Regions from separate parts of the Shewanella sp. KCT genome, predicted to be linked through region 3. Evidence: predicted binding sites of a transcription regulator. Region 3 holds the regulator's gene; each other region holds the start of a gene.
The links. The regulator LexA, encoded in region 3, represses DNA repair genes until DNA is damaged. The targets are predictions, from matches to a motif close to TACTGTATNNNNATACAGTA.
Positions count from the first base shown of each region.

Region 1: recA (recombinase RecA) is a predicted target of LexA. The motif match lies at 1,850-1,869, and genes of this name have one in related genera.
Region 2: dinG (ATP-dependent DNA helicase DinG) is a predicted target of LexA. The motif match lies at 2,342-2,361, and genes of this name have one in related genera.

Region 1 covers NZ_LVDJ01000010.1:91,456-95,631, forward strand. The annotation lists gene mutS (DNA mismatch repair protein MutS) at 1-1,646, opposite strand, end outside; gene recA (recombinase RecA) at 1,977-3,038, shown strand; gene recX (recombination regulator RecX) at 3,118-3,570, shown strand; gene alaS (alanine--tRNA ligase) at 3,815-4,176, shown strand, end outside.
Region 2 covers NZ_LVDJ01000003.1:302,172-306,347, reverse strand. The annotation lists gene AYI87_RS06260 (DNA polymerase II) at 1-2,246, opposite strand, end outside; gene dinG (ATP-dependent DNA helicase DinG) at 2,385-4,176, shown strand, end outside.
Region 3 covers NZ_LVDJ01000007.1:219,394-223,569, forward strand. The annotation lists gene coxB (cytochrome c oxidase subunit II) at 1-1,129, opposite strand, end outside; gene AYI87_RS12325 (cell division inhibitor SulA) at 1,528-2,037, opposite strand; gene lexA (transcriptional repressor LexA) at 2,034-2,651, opposite strand; gene yrfG (GMP/IMP nucleotidase) at 2,770-3,444, opposite strand; gene nudE (ADP compounds hydrolase NudE) at 3,542-4,087, shown strand; gene cysQ (3'(2'),5'-bisphosphate nucleotidase CysQ) at 4,141-4,176, shown strand, end outside.

The DNA of each region.
Region 1 (4,176 bases), on a different contig from region 3:
AAGGCCTGTAGCTCGTGCAGGCGGGGCATTAATAGATCGAACAGTTCTTCCCATAGCTGTTTCTCCAACGCCAGCGCCTTGCCCTGACTGGAGAGTACCTTCTCCTCATGTTCTTTAAGCTCGGCGACGATATAACGCTCGGTATTTTTTAAGGTTTGTCTGCGCTGGTAGCTCATAGGCACAAGATCAGACTCGCGGCGACTCACCTCTATGTAGTAGCCGTGCACCCGGTTGTAGCCCACCTTCAGAGTCGAGGCGCCGGTGGCAGCCTTCTCCCGGGCTTCCAGCTCGGCGAGGTAGTCGGTCGCTCCCTGGCTGAGTTTGCGCCATTCATCCAGCTCGCTGTGATAGCCCTCTTTGATCACGCCGCCGTCGCGGATCAGCATAGGCGGATTATCAACTATGGCGCGGCTGAGCAAGGCATGCTCCTCGGGGAAGTCGCCCAGGTGACTCGAGAGCGCCTTGAGGTGCTGGCTGTTGCAGTCTACCAGCTGCTGCTGTATCTCGGGCAGCAGGGCTAGTGCCTGACGCAGACGGGCAAAGTCACGCGGGCGGGCACTACGAATGGCCAGACGCGCCGTGATACGTTCTATGTCGCCCAGGGCTTTTAGCTGTTCATGCAGGTTTTCGTGATAGCCGTTGTCCAGAAGCTCGTCAATGGCATCATGACGGGCGCGGATGATGTTATGGTTGCGCAGCGGCTCATGGATCCAGCGCTGCAACATACGGCTGCCCATGGGGGTCGCCGTGTTATCCAGTACCGAGGCCAGGGTGTTGTCGCTACCGCCTTGCAGGTTGCGGGTCAGCTCCAGATTCTTACGGGTGGCCGCGTCCAGTACTATGCTGTCGCACTGATTGAAGCGGGTGATAGCGTTGATATGGGGCAGGGCGGTGCGTTGGGTATCTTTCACATACTGGATAAGACAGCCGGCCGCCTGTAGCGATAGCCTGACTTCCCCCAGGCCAAAGCCATAGAGATCTTTGGTGCCGAACTGTTCCAGCAGTAGCTTGTAGCTGGTGTCGTAGTCGAACTCCCATTCGGGGCGGCGACGCTTACCCGACAGTGAGGCGATCAAAGCCGGCTCGCTGAAATCTTCGCTGTAGAGCAGCTCCGCTGGATTGGTGCGTTGCAGCTCGGCTTCCAGCGCCTCTTTGCTGGCCAGTTCGGTGACCACGAAGCGGCCGGATGAGACATCCAGGGTCGCGTAACCAAAACCCACCTTGCCGTGATAGACGGCGGCCAGCAGGTTGTCCTGCCGCTCCTGCAGCAGGGCCTCATCTGTAAGCGTACCCGGAGTGACGATGCGAACAATCTTACGTTCTACCGGCCCCTTGGTGGTGGCGGGATCGCCTATCTGCTCGCAGATCGCCACAGATACCCTGAGCTGCACCAGCTTTGCCAGGTAGCCTTCCACCGCATGGTAGGGGATGCCTGCCATGGGGATAGGATCGCCGCCACTCTTGCCACGCGCCGTGAGGGAGATCCCCAGCAGTTCTGAGGCCCGCTTAGCATCGTCGTAGAAGAGCTCGTAAAAATCTCCCATACGATAAAAAAGCAACATATCGGGTGTTTCGGCTTTCAGCGTCAGATATTGACGCATCATGGGGGTGTGCTTTTCAAGATGTTGAGTATCGACGGCGTTCATGAATTAACCAAGGTATCCTGCTACAAAAATGTCTGTCATAGCCCCGCGGCCAGCACAGAATGAATGGCCACAATACTAACAATAAATTGATGGAGGTTGCGCATTTATCCTGTCTGTTTGGATAAATTTAGCGCTAATGCGACTGGGGCTGGTAAGCCGACTTTGTCTGAGCTTAGGTAAAAATAATCGCATACAGTACTTGATACTGTATGATTGTACAGTATACTAGGTTGCATATTGAGACAGCCTAAAGCGATGCGGAAACGGTCAGCGGGCTTTAACTTAACGGATACCCCACAGCGCAGCGTCTGTGATTGAGAGGAAAGCAGAATGAAGATTGATGCGAATAAAGAGAAAGCCCTGAGCGCGGTCCTTGGGCAGATTGAGAAGCAGTTTGGTAAAGGCTCTATCATGAAGTTAGGTGAAAACCGCTCTATGGATGTTGAGACTATCTCAACGGGTTCTCTGTCGCTTGACGTTGCATTGGGCGCAGGCGGTCTGCCACTGGGTCGTATCGTTGAGATCTATGGTCCTGAATCTTCGGGTAAGACCACCCTTACACTGGAAGTGATTGCCGCGGCCCAGCGCGAAGGTAAGGTTTGTGCCTTCATCGACGCCGAGCACGCACTGGATCCTATCTATGCACAAAAACTCGGTGTGGATATCGATAACCTGCTGTGTTCTCAGCCTGATACCGGTGAACAGGCGCTTGAGATCTGTGACGCCCTGACTCGTTCTGGTGCCGTCGACGTGATCATCGTCGACTCGGTTGCGGCCCTTACGCCTAAGGCGGAAATTGAGGGTGAGATCGGTGATTCTCACATGGGCCTTGCGGCGCGTATGATGAGCCAGGCGATGCGTAAGCTAGCGGGTAACCTCAAGCAATCTAACACCTTGCTGATCTTCATCAACCAGATCCGTATGAAGATAGGCGTGATGTTCGGTAACCCTGAGACCACTACCGGTGGTAACGCACTTAAGTTCTACGCCTCTGTTCGTCTGGATATTCGTCGCACCGGCGCCATCAAGGATCGTGAAGAGGTCATTGGTAACGAGACTCGCGTTAAGGTGGTGAAGAACAAGATTGCCGCGCCATTCAAACAGGCAGAGTTCCAGATCCTTTATGGTGAAGGTATTAACCGTACCGGTGAGTTGGTAGACCTTGGTGTGATGCACAAGTTGATTGAAAAGTCAGGTGCTTGGTACAGCTACAAGGGTGACAAGATTGGCCAGGGCCGTGCCAATGCCGGTAAATACCTGGTTGAGAACCCAGAGATTGGCGCCGAAATCGACCAGGCGTTACGCGCCATGTTGCTGGGCGGTGGTCAAGCGGTGGCTCAGTCGGCCACAGGCGATGAGAACGTCGACCTGGAAACCGGTGAAGTATTTTAAGCTCGCCGAGTCAACTAAGCCTTGCCTTAAGACTCTGGCTTTGTAATGACAATGATTTTGTTATGACTATGGTTTCTCAATGACTATGTCGGCGATGCAAGTCGCGGTGGGCCTGCTGGCTCGCCGCGATTATTCCCGCTATCAGATAAAGAGTAAGCTGAACCAGAAAGGTTTTCTGGACGGCGAGATAGAGGCTGTCCTTGGTCAATGTGAAAGCCAGGGATATCTCGATGATGCCAGGTTTGCCGGGCTCTTGCTGAGCTCTCATATCGCTAAAGGCCATGGTCAGAACAAGATACGCCAATCTATGTCCCAGAAGGGACTGGCCAAAGAGATTATCGAGTCTAGCCTCAATCAGAGCGACTGCGACTGGTTCGAGCTGGCGAGACAGAAGGCTGCTAAGAAATATGCCACTAGCGGCCCCATCGAAGATCAGAAAGAGCGCGCCAAACGAGTGCGTTATCTTCTCTCCCAAGGTTTTGGCTTCGATCAGGTCGCCTATGCCTTAGAGGTAGATCCAGACTTCGACTAATATCCTCATCTTTACCAGGAGTAATACTGGGCTCTAGTTCACTATCCTGATCTCGTTTTATCTCCATTAGTACTCAGCCTCTATAAGACCCAATTGAAACTCAGGCTTTTTACGCTTTCTTTGGGGATCCTCGGCTAAACCACTGGTTGTTCATCCATAGACTGCTTATAATGCTGGACTAACTGAGCATCGTCGGTGAGCCTTTTGCTTTCATCGCTAAAATAATCAAATTCAGGATGATTTCATGTATCAAACCACTGCAGCGCTGAGAAGTGCTTTCTTGGAGTTTTTCCGCAGAAACGGTCACCAGGTTGTGGACAGCAGTTCACTGGTACCTGGCAATGATCCCACCTTGCTATTTACCAACGCAGGGATGAACCAATTTAAAGATGTTTTCCTTGGGGAAGACAAGCGCGACTACAGCCGCGCCACCACGGCACAGCGCTGCGTGCGCGCCGGTGGTAAGCACAACGACCTGGATAATGTCGGTTACACCGCACGTCATCACACTTTCTTCGAAATGCTGGGTAACTTCAGCTTCGGTGATTATTTCAAGCAAGATGCGATTCGCTTCGCCTGGACCTTCCTGACCGAAGAACTCAAGCT
Region 2 (4,176 bases), on a different contig from region 3:
CTAATTTTTTCGCCACGCTTACCATGACTGTCATCGCCACTTCGCTGGCACCAGAGGGTCGCCGCCTTCACATGGGGTGATGACTTGGCGGTATAGTCTTCGATGTTGCGCCTGAGGCGTTTAGAGAAGATCAGCTTGTCGTCGAGCTTTCCCTGCTGCAGCGCATCCACAATTTGTTTTAAATAGCCGAGCACATCCTGCTTGGCAAACAGGCGATAATAGAGCTCGGCCTGCACCTCCCGCGCCAAGGGGCTCCAGTCACTCCTCACCTGTTCCATTCCCTTGAACACCAGCTTGAGGCTTTGGTCCTCCTGCAGGTAGGCGCCCACATAACGCTTCTTTGAGCCCTCGGTCGAGCCACGCAGTGTCGGCATGAAGAACTGCTCAAAATGTCGCTCATATTCAAGCTCGAGATAACAATCTAACTGAAACTCCTGCTTGAGCTTGAGTCGCCATTTCTCGTTGATCGATGCGACCAACTCCCTAGCAAAGGCGTCGATATCACCGACACGCTCGGGCGAGGAGATATGCACGAAGGTAGAGTCGGTATCGCCATAGATAACGGTCAAGCCCTGAGCCTCAATCCATTGCTTGGTCTGCTTCATGATCTCATGACCCCTTAGGGTGATCGAGCTTGCCAGGCGCGCATCGTGGAATACGCAGCCGCGAGACCCCAACACTCCGTAGAGAGAGTTCATGATGATCTTTATCGCCTGCGACAGGGGGGCGTTAGCTTCGCGCTTGGCTTCTTCGCGCTTGGCAGACAGGCTTGCGATAAGCTCAGGCAGAATAGGAGAATTGCGACTAAACTGGGCGCCCAAAAATCCGGGCACGGTGTCATTGCCTTCACTTGCTCCCTTTACCTCAGCATTAGCCCCTTCTTTTAATCCTTCCACCAGCCCCTTGGGATCGATTAAGAAGGTTCTGATAATAGAGGGATAGAGGCTCTTAAAATCGAGCACCAATATATGTTGATAGAGACCGGGTTTGGAATCCATCACATAGCCGCCTGGGCTCTCTATGCCATCGCTGACCGGCACACTGGGCGCCACATAGCCGGCGCGGTGCAGATGGGGCAGATAAAGATTATTAAACGCCGCCACCGAGGCGCCGACCCGGCCGAGCTCTAAGCCGGTTAGACGCGAACGCTCCATCACAAAGGCCAGCAGATCGGTTTTGGCAAAGATCTCCCACACCAGGCGACAGTCGGTAATATTGTAATGGGCCAGCGCCGCCTTATCCTCACGAAACAGGATCGCTATCTCCTCGGCGCGGTGACTGACGTTGTGAATCGCCTTCCCCTCGCCGAGTAGCTCTCTGGCGACAGACTCAAGGCTAAAACTGTCAAACTGATAGAAGGCCGCCTTGAGCCAGTCGATGCCATCGAGCACCACACGGCCCGGCAAGATTAAGGTCTCGGGTCGATATTTGTTATCGACACGCCAAGAAAGCTGAGTGCCTAGCCTGCCAAGCGTCAGCGGAATATTGAGCACCTTGGCTCTGCGATACAAGAGCGCCAGGTCGAAGGTCACAACCGCCCAGCCTATGATGATGTCTGGATCATTGAGCTTAAACCAATCCAGCAGCGCCTTAATCAACGCCGCCTCATTGGGCACAAGCTCTAGATACTCAGGCGGCGAGTCACACGCCTCCCCCACCATGATCACCTGTTGATAGGGCTCGCCGCTGGCCGATTGGCCGTACAGCCCGACACTAAAAAGCTCTCCATCCATGGCACATTCGAAATCCAGCGAGACCACAGCCAGCTTAACTTCTCGATTAACATCTAGCTCACTCCGTCTGGCCCGCTCGGCGATGAGCGTAGGCGTGTCTAGTGCTTGGCTTTGCCAGCGGCCGATAAACTCTACGTCCAAGGCGATGTAACGTTCGATGAGATAACGCTGCTCGGCCCTGAGTTCAGACTCGTAAAGGGAGATCCCCTTATCGATGGCGATACGGCTTAGATGACGAAAGCTTTGATTATTGGCGAAATAGAGGGCGCTGACCGGCTCATCGTCGAAGGTGGTCAGGTTAAGCGCTTCGCTGCGTATCCAACTCTCATGGTTGCCGCCGAGCAGACTCAATTCATCCTGAGTACGACAAAAACAGATGCGCTCGCCATTGGGCACAATGACCCGAACCGGCCCTTCGGCCGTACTAAGGTAATAATGTAATTCGCTGCCTTGGTGGTGACGGGTTAAGATCCGCCCTTTTACGCTCACCAGCGGGGTGTTTAAATCATGCAAGCCTGGCTATTATCCAATTAATTTCAACACATTAGGTGACACGACAACAAATAAGTCGTGAATTCCTTACTTCAACTCTTCTTAGGCTATGTAATCACTGTTATTATGTACAGCATTATTTGCCAGCACTAAGCCTTCATGTTATCTGCCGACGTTAAAACCCAGATCCGAACGATTTACAAAGAGATTGCCGCCGCCCTGCCTAACTTTAGATCGCGCCGGGAACAAAATTATATCGTCGCCGAGATCTCCAAGACACTCGCCGGTGAATATGACAAGCATAGACGCATCATAGTGGTCGAGGCAGGCACTGGCATAGGCAAGTCACTGGCTTATATCTTAGGCTCGATTCCGCTGGCACTAGCGAGCAAGAAGAAGGTCTGTATCGCTACCGCCACGGTTGCCTTGCAAGAGCAGCTGCTCAATAAGGATCTGCCCTTCTTCTCCAAGCAATCTGGGCTTAATTTCACCTTCGGCCTGGTAAAGGGGCGTCAGCGCTATGTCTGTCTCTCTAAGCTTGAGATGCTGATCGGCGGCGATGACGGCACTCAGATGGCCATGTGGCAGACCAAGCCTGACCATAGCCAGGTCGAGCTCTTACAAGGCCTGCTGAAAGACTTTCACGAAGGACGCTGGAACGGCGAGCGAGACACACTGTCTCAGCAGCTGCCCGATCACCTGTGGCAGCAGATCGCCTGTGATAAACACAGCTGCCACAGACAACTCGCCAGCCACAGGCACTGCCCCTTCCATAAGGCCCGTGAAGATGTCGACACCTGGGATGTGCTAATTGCCAACCATAGTCTGCTGTTTGCCGATCTCGAACTGGGCGGCGGGGTGATTCTGCCAGATCCGGAAGAGCTCTATTATGTGATCGACGAGGCCCATCACCTGCCGATAGTGGCCAGAGACTTCTCCAGCGCCCAGGCAACCCTTAGGGGCGCCATCGACTGGCTGGAAAAGGTCGGCAAGACCAGCGCCAAGCTGCAGAACCAGCTCAAGAGCAACAACATCATAGCCCCCGCCCAGGCCATGCTAGATCACATCAACGATCTCACCAGCCTACTCACCAGCGTCGCCCAATATTGCGACGGCCAGGCGTCCAAATTTGATAACCCCGAGCGGCGCATCCGCTTCGAACACGGCAAGCTACCGGCGGCCTTAACCATGCTGGCAGAAAACCTGGCCACGGCGTCGAGCAGTGCGCTCAAGCAATTTAACAAGATGCTGGTGCTGCTCAACGAGGCGATTAAGGATGGCGAGCTACCTAAGCATCAATCTGAGCAGCTACTAAGCGAAACCGGCTTCATGTTACAGCGCCTGGAGAATCTGCAGAAGCTGTGGAAGATGATGGCCAAGGAAGACAGCGCCAAGGGAGCGCCCATGGCTCGCTGGGTCGAGCATCTGGTGGGTAAGCAGAGCGACTATCTGTTTAATGTCTCGCCGATCGAGGTGGGTTATATGCTCGAGAACCTCCTATGGGAGAAGGCTGCCGGCGTGGTGCTATGTAGCGCGACCCTGAGGGCACTGAACAACTTCAATCACTTTACCCATCAGGTGGGGCTCTCCATCAACGATGGCAGTCGCTATCTGGCCATGGACAGCCCCTTCGACTTCCAGCAGAACGCCACCCTGTATCTGCCCAAGATGCGCACCGAACCTACGGACGATCGCTATACCGACGAGCTGGCGGAACAGATCCTCACGCTTATCGACGGTGAGATGGCGACCCTGGTGCTATTTGCCTCCTACTGGCAGATGGAGAAGGTGGCCGATCTGGTCAGAAGCAAGATTAAGTCGCCGCTGCTTATTCAAGGGGAAGCCTCCCGTCAGCAGCTGCTGCAAGATCATAAGCAGCGCTGCGATAATGGCGAGGTCAGCATCATCTTCGGTACCGGCAGTTTCTCTGAGGGTCTCGACCTTCCCGGCG
Region 3 (4,176 bases):
TCGATGCGCCTGAGTTTGCCTGGTTGACATCGGCTGCCTGCACCGTATCGCCCGTGTCGTTACCCCAGGCATTACGCTCGAAGGTGACCACGGCGGCTATTTCTGTAGCGGTCAGCTGCTGGGCGAAGGCCTGCATCGCTGTGCCGGAGCGGCCATGTAGCACCACATCTAGGTGATCGGCGACAGGGCCCTTGATGATTGGGCTGCCTATGAGTGACGGGAAGACGCCAGGTAAGCCGGCACCATTTGGCTGGTGGCAGGCGGCGCAGCGGGCCATATAGACCTGTTCGCCCTGGGTCATCAGCTCTTCTTTCGACAGGGTTTTCGACAAGGCTGCTTGCGCCTCGGCGGCGGCCGCGCTGGCTTGTGCCTCCTGCTCGACAATCCAGTTGTCGAAATCGGCTTCAGAAAGTACCTGCACCACGATTGGCATGAAGCCGTGATCCTTACCGCAAAGTTCGGCGCACTGGCCACGGTAGATGCCTGGCTTGTCGATGCGGGTCCAGGCCTCGTTGATGAAGCCTGGGTTAGCGTCTTTCTTCACCGCGAAGGCCGGTACCCACCAGGAGTGGATCACATCCTCCGAGGTCATCAGGAAGCGGATCTTACGATTGACCGGCAGCACCAGTGGCTTGTCGACCTCCAGCAAATAGTGTTCGCCTTTGGTCTCCTTACCTTCTATCTGTTCTCTGGGGGTCGCCAGCAGGCTGTAGTAGCTGATGTCTTGGTCAAAATAGCTGTAGTGCCATTTCCATTGGGAACCTGTGATCTTGATGGTGAGATCGGCATTGCTGGGATCTTCCATGGCGATGAGGGTCTTGGTGGCCGGGATGGCCATGAGGATCAAGATGACAAAAGGAACGAGCGTCCAGGCGATCTCTACCTTAGTGCTCTCATGAAAGTTTGCCGCGACGGCACCCTTGGAGCGCCTATGGTTGATGATGGCGTAGATCATCACCCCAAAGACGACTAGGCCTATGGCACAGCAGATATAGAGAATCGTCATATGAAGGCTAAACACCTTATTGCTGATCTCTGTGACCCCTGATGTCATATTCAGGGGCATATCTGCTGCGAGTATGGTGGGCGTAAATAGCAACGCCAGCAAACAACACAACACTTGCTTCACTAGACTTCTCCTCTGTCAATTGCGAAGGCAACTACAAAGAAGAGCCACACAGTATGTCTCGGCTCTATGCAAACTCTTCAGTTCCCAAAAAAGCAACGATGACTTCAAAGTGCGTCGGTGGTGAATCTCTTGTTCTGCTGGTGGTGACCACGCTTGCACTTACGGCTGAATATATCAGACCAATTTCAGCTTCTGTGGGCGAGGTATTACAGGTTCATTTTCGCCGCTCAAGCCGACAACCAAATTGTGCGATATAACAAATAATCGTTGATATCTCTTACTAACTTAATGGCTGTTTAAATATTGATCAAGATCACTTTTATTTTATTTTTCTAAACAAAACAGACACAAAAACGCCCCTGGCGGGGCGTCTGTATGGAAAGGTAAAGCGCGGAATATCAATGCAGCGAACTGAACAGACTCAAGGTCTGGCCGCCGAGATCCTCTTGGGGAAAAGGGTTGGCAGGTAAGTGACCATTCGCATCTTCGATTACCACCCCCAGGGCGCGGGTATTCTTGGCAACTATCTGTAGGCGACGACTGTCACGGGCATCCAGGGTTTGTGCCCAGCAGATCACCGCACTGGATGTACCACTTGTGAGGGCTTTTTCCATCGCCCACAGGGTTTCGACCTCATCCTTGGTGTGTACCAAGAGGATGCGATCCATACGCACACCGCCGTCGGCCAGCATCTGCTTGTAGCCTATATTAGGTGGGCTGATTAACACCACCCATTGTCCCTGCTGACTGAGTCGAGCCAGTTCCGGGGTGAGGGCCTGCAGCTCCTGCTTGCCCTGGGTCGAACTTGCCGTAGTCGAGATAGTGTTGCCATCGCCGCGCTTTAGTGAGCTGTCGAGATCGACCCACAGTCCTGGATGGCGTGGCGCCATACCCATTAGGTTGTTCATTGCCAGTCTCCATTTCGAATAACGCCGACGGCCAGGCCTTCGATGCTCAGGCTCTGGGTGGTGAGGTCCACCACGATAGGGGAATACTCTTCATTTTCGGCATGCAGATAGACGGTACTGCCACGTTTCTCGAAGCGTTTAACCGTTACATCATCTTCCACGCGGGCCACGACTATCTGGCCGTTTCTTGCCTGTTCGACCTTATGTACCGCCAGTAGGTCGCCCTCGAGAATACCTATATCTTTCATACTGTCACCCCTGACGCGCAGCAGAAAGTCGGCGCTGGGGCGGAACATGCTAGGGTCAACCTGATAGTGTTGTTCCACATGCTCTTGGGCCAGGATAGGCTCACCGGCGGCCACCTGACCTATGAGGGGCAGGCCGAGATCTTCAGGCTCTTCCTCTTGGGTCAGCTTGATGCCACGTGAGGTGCCGGGCATGATCTCGATGCAGCCTTTCTTGGCCAGGGCCTTGAGGTGTTCCTCGGCGGCGTTGGCGCTCTTAAAGCCTAATCGACGCGCAATCTCGGCACGGGTAGGCGGCATGCCCGTGTCGGCTATATTGCGTTTTATCAGATCTAAAATCTCGGCTTGTCTTGGGGTTAAGGGTCTCATGATTAATCCTGTCTTTCCATACAGTACCTGTCAGTATATACAGTATTTTATACAGTGCAAGTATTAACCAGATTTTCTCCCAATCCCATCAAGCGATTAGCGCCTAAAGTGTGATTGATTAGCCGAGATGCGTCTGTTCAAGTGAGAGCAGTAGATGATGGTAATCGTCGATGGCCGGGAAGTCGGCAAACTGCTTGTGAGGCTTCTGGCTGTCGGGATTCTTGATCCCCAGCTGGTAGCCAACGCCGGCCTGCTTGGCCGCCTGCAGTATGGGCTCGCTGTCGTCGATAAACAGGCAACGGCTGGGATCCAGGGAAAACTGACTAAACAGGTGACGCCAAAATTGTGGGTGTTCCTTGGGATAGCCGGTTGCGTGACTCGAGAGCATCTCATCGAGCCCGTTAGCCAGATCTGTATGCTCGAGTTTCAGCGCCAGGCTGTGGGGATGGGCATTGGTGACCAAGATGCGCCGCTTGCTGTGTCTGGCCAGTGCGGTGAGAAAGGGCATGCTGTCCTGACGCAGCTGGATCCGGTCGACCAGAGTGTGGTGCAAAGCCAGAATGTCCAGACCCAGCTCCTGTTGCCAATATTCCAGGCAATACCACTCCAGGGTGCCGAAGACCTTGGCGTAGGCTGTCTCCACTAGTTGTTGGGCGTCGGCCTTAGGGATCTGCCTTTGTTCACACAAGGCCTGAGGCACCAGACTGAGCCAGAAATGGTTGTCGAAATGCAGATCCAACAGGGTGCCGTCCATATCCAGCAGCACGGTATCTATCTTATTCCAGGGAAACATAAATCGAGTAAAAAAATTCCTTGGTTTGAGTTGTGGATTAGGCCCATCATAGTAAGATTGAGTGGTTAAGCAAACGCCATTTTTATCAGGAAGTTTCATGCCGGACAAAAAGCCGCAGATCCTACATGCCGAAGTTGTTGCCCAGAGCCGTCTGTTTCAGATAGAGCAGGTGCATTTAAAATTTTCGAACCAGGTTGAGCGTCAGTATGAGCGCATGAAGGGCAACGCCCGCGGCGCCGTGATGGTTGTGCCTGTGCATGGCGAGGAGTTACTGCTGGGGCGCGAATATGCGGCGGGCACCCACAGCTATGAGCTGGGCTTTCCCAAGGGCCTGGTGGATCCCGGCGAGACTCATGCCGAGGCGGCCAACCGTGAACTGCAGGAAGAGATAGGTTTTGGCGCCCGTAAGCTGACCCATCTGATGGAGTTGAGCCTGGCGCCTGGCTACTTTGCCAGCAAGATGCAGATCTTCGTCGCCGAAGATCTGTATGAGAGTCGATTGCAGGGTGACGAGCCTGAACCCATAGAGGTGGTACGCTGGCCATTGAGCCAGTGGTCTGAGCTGTTATTAGAAGATGATTTTTCCGAATCTCGAAGCGTTAGCGCCTTGTTTTTGGCACAGAAACATCTAAAACTAAAGTAGTTAATTCAAATTTTCATATTAGGCATTGCCAGATGTAGGCTGTTGGAGTTGTGATGAAGCCAGAAGAGTATGTTGAGCAGGCGATTTCG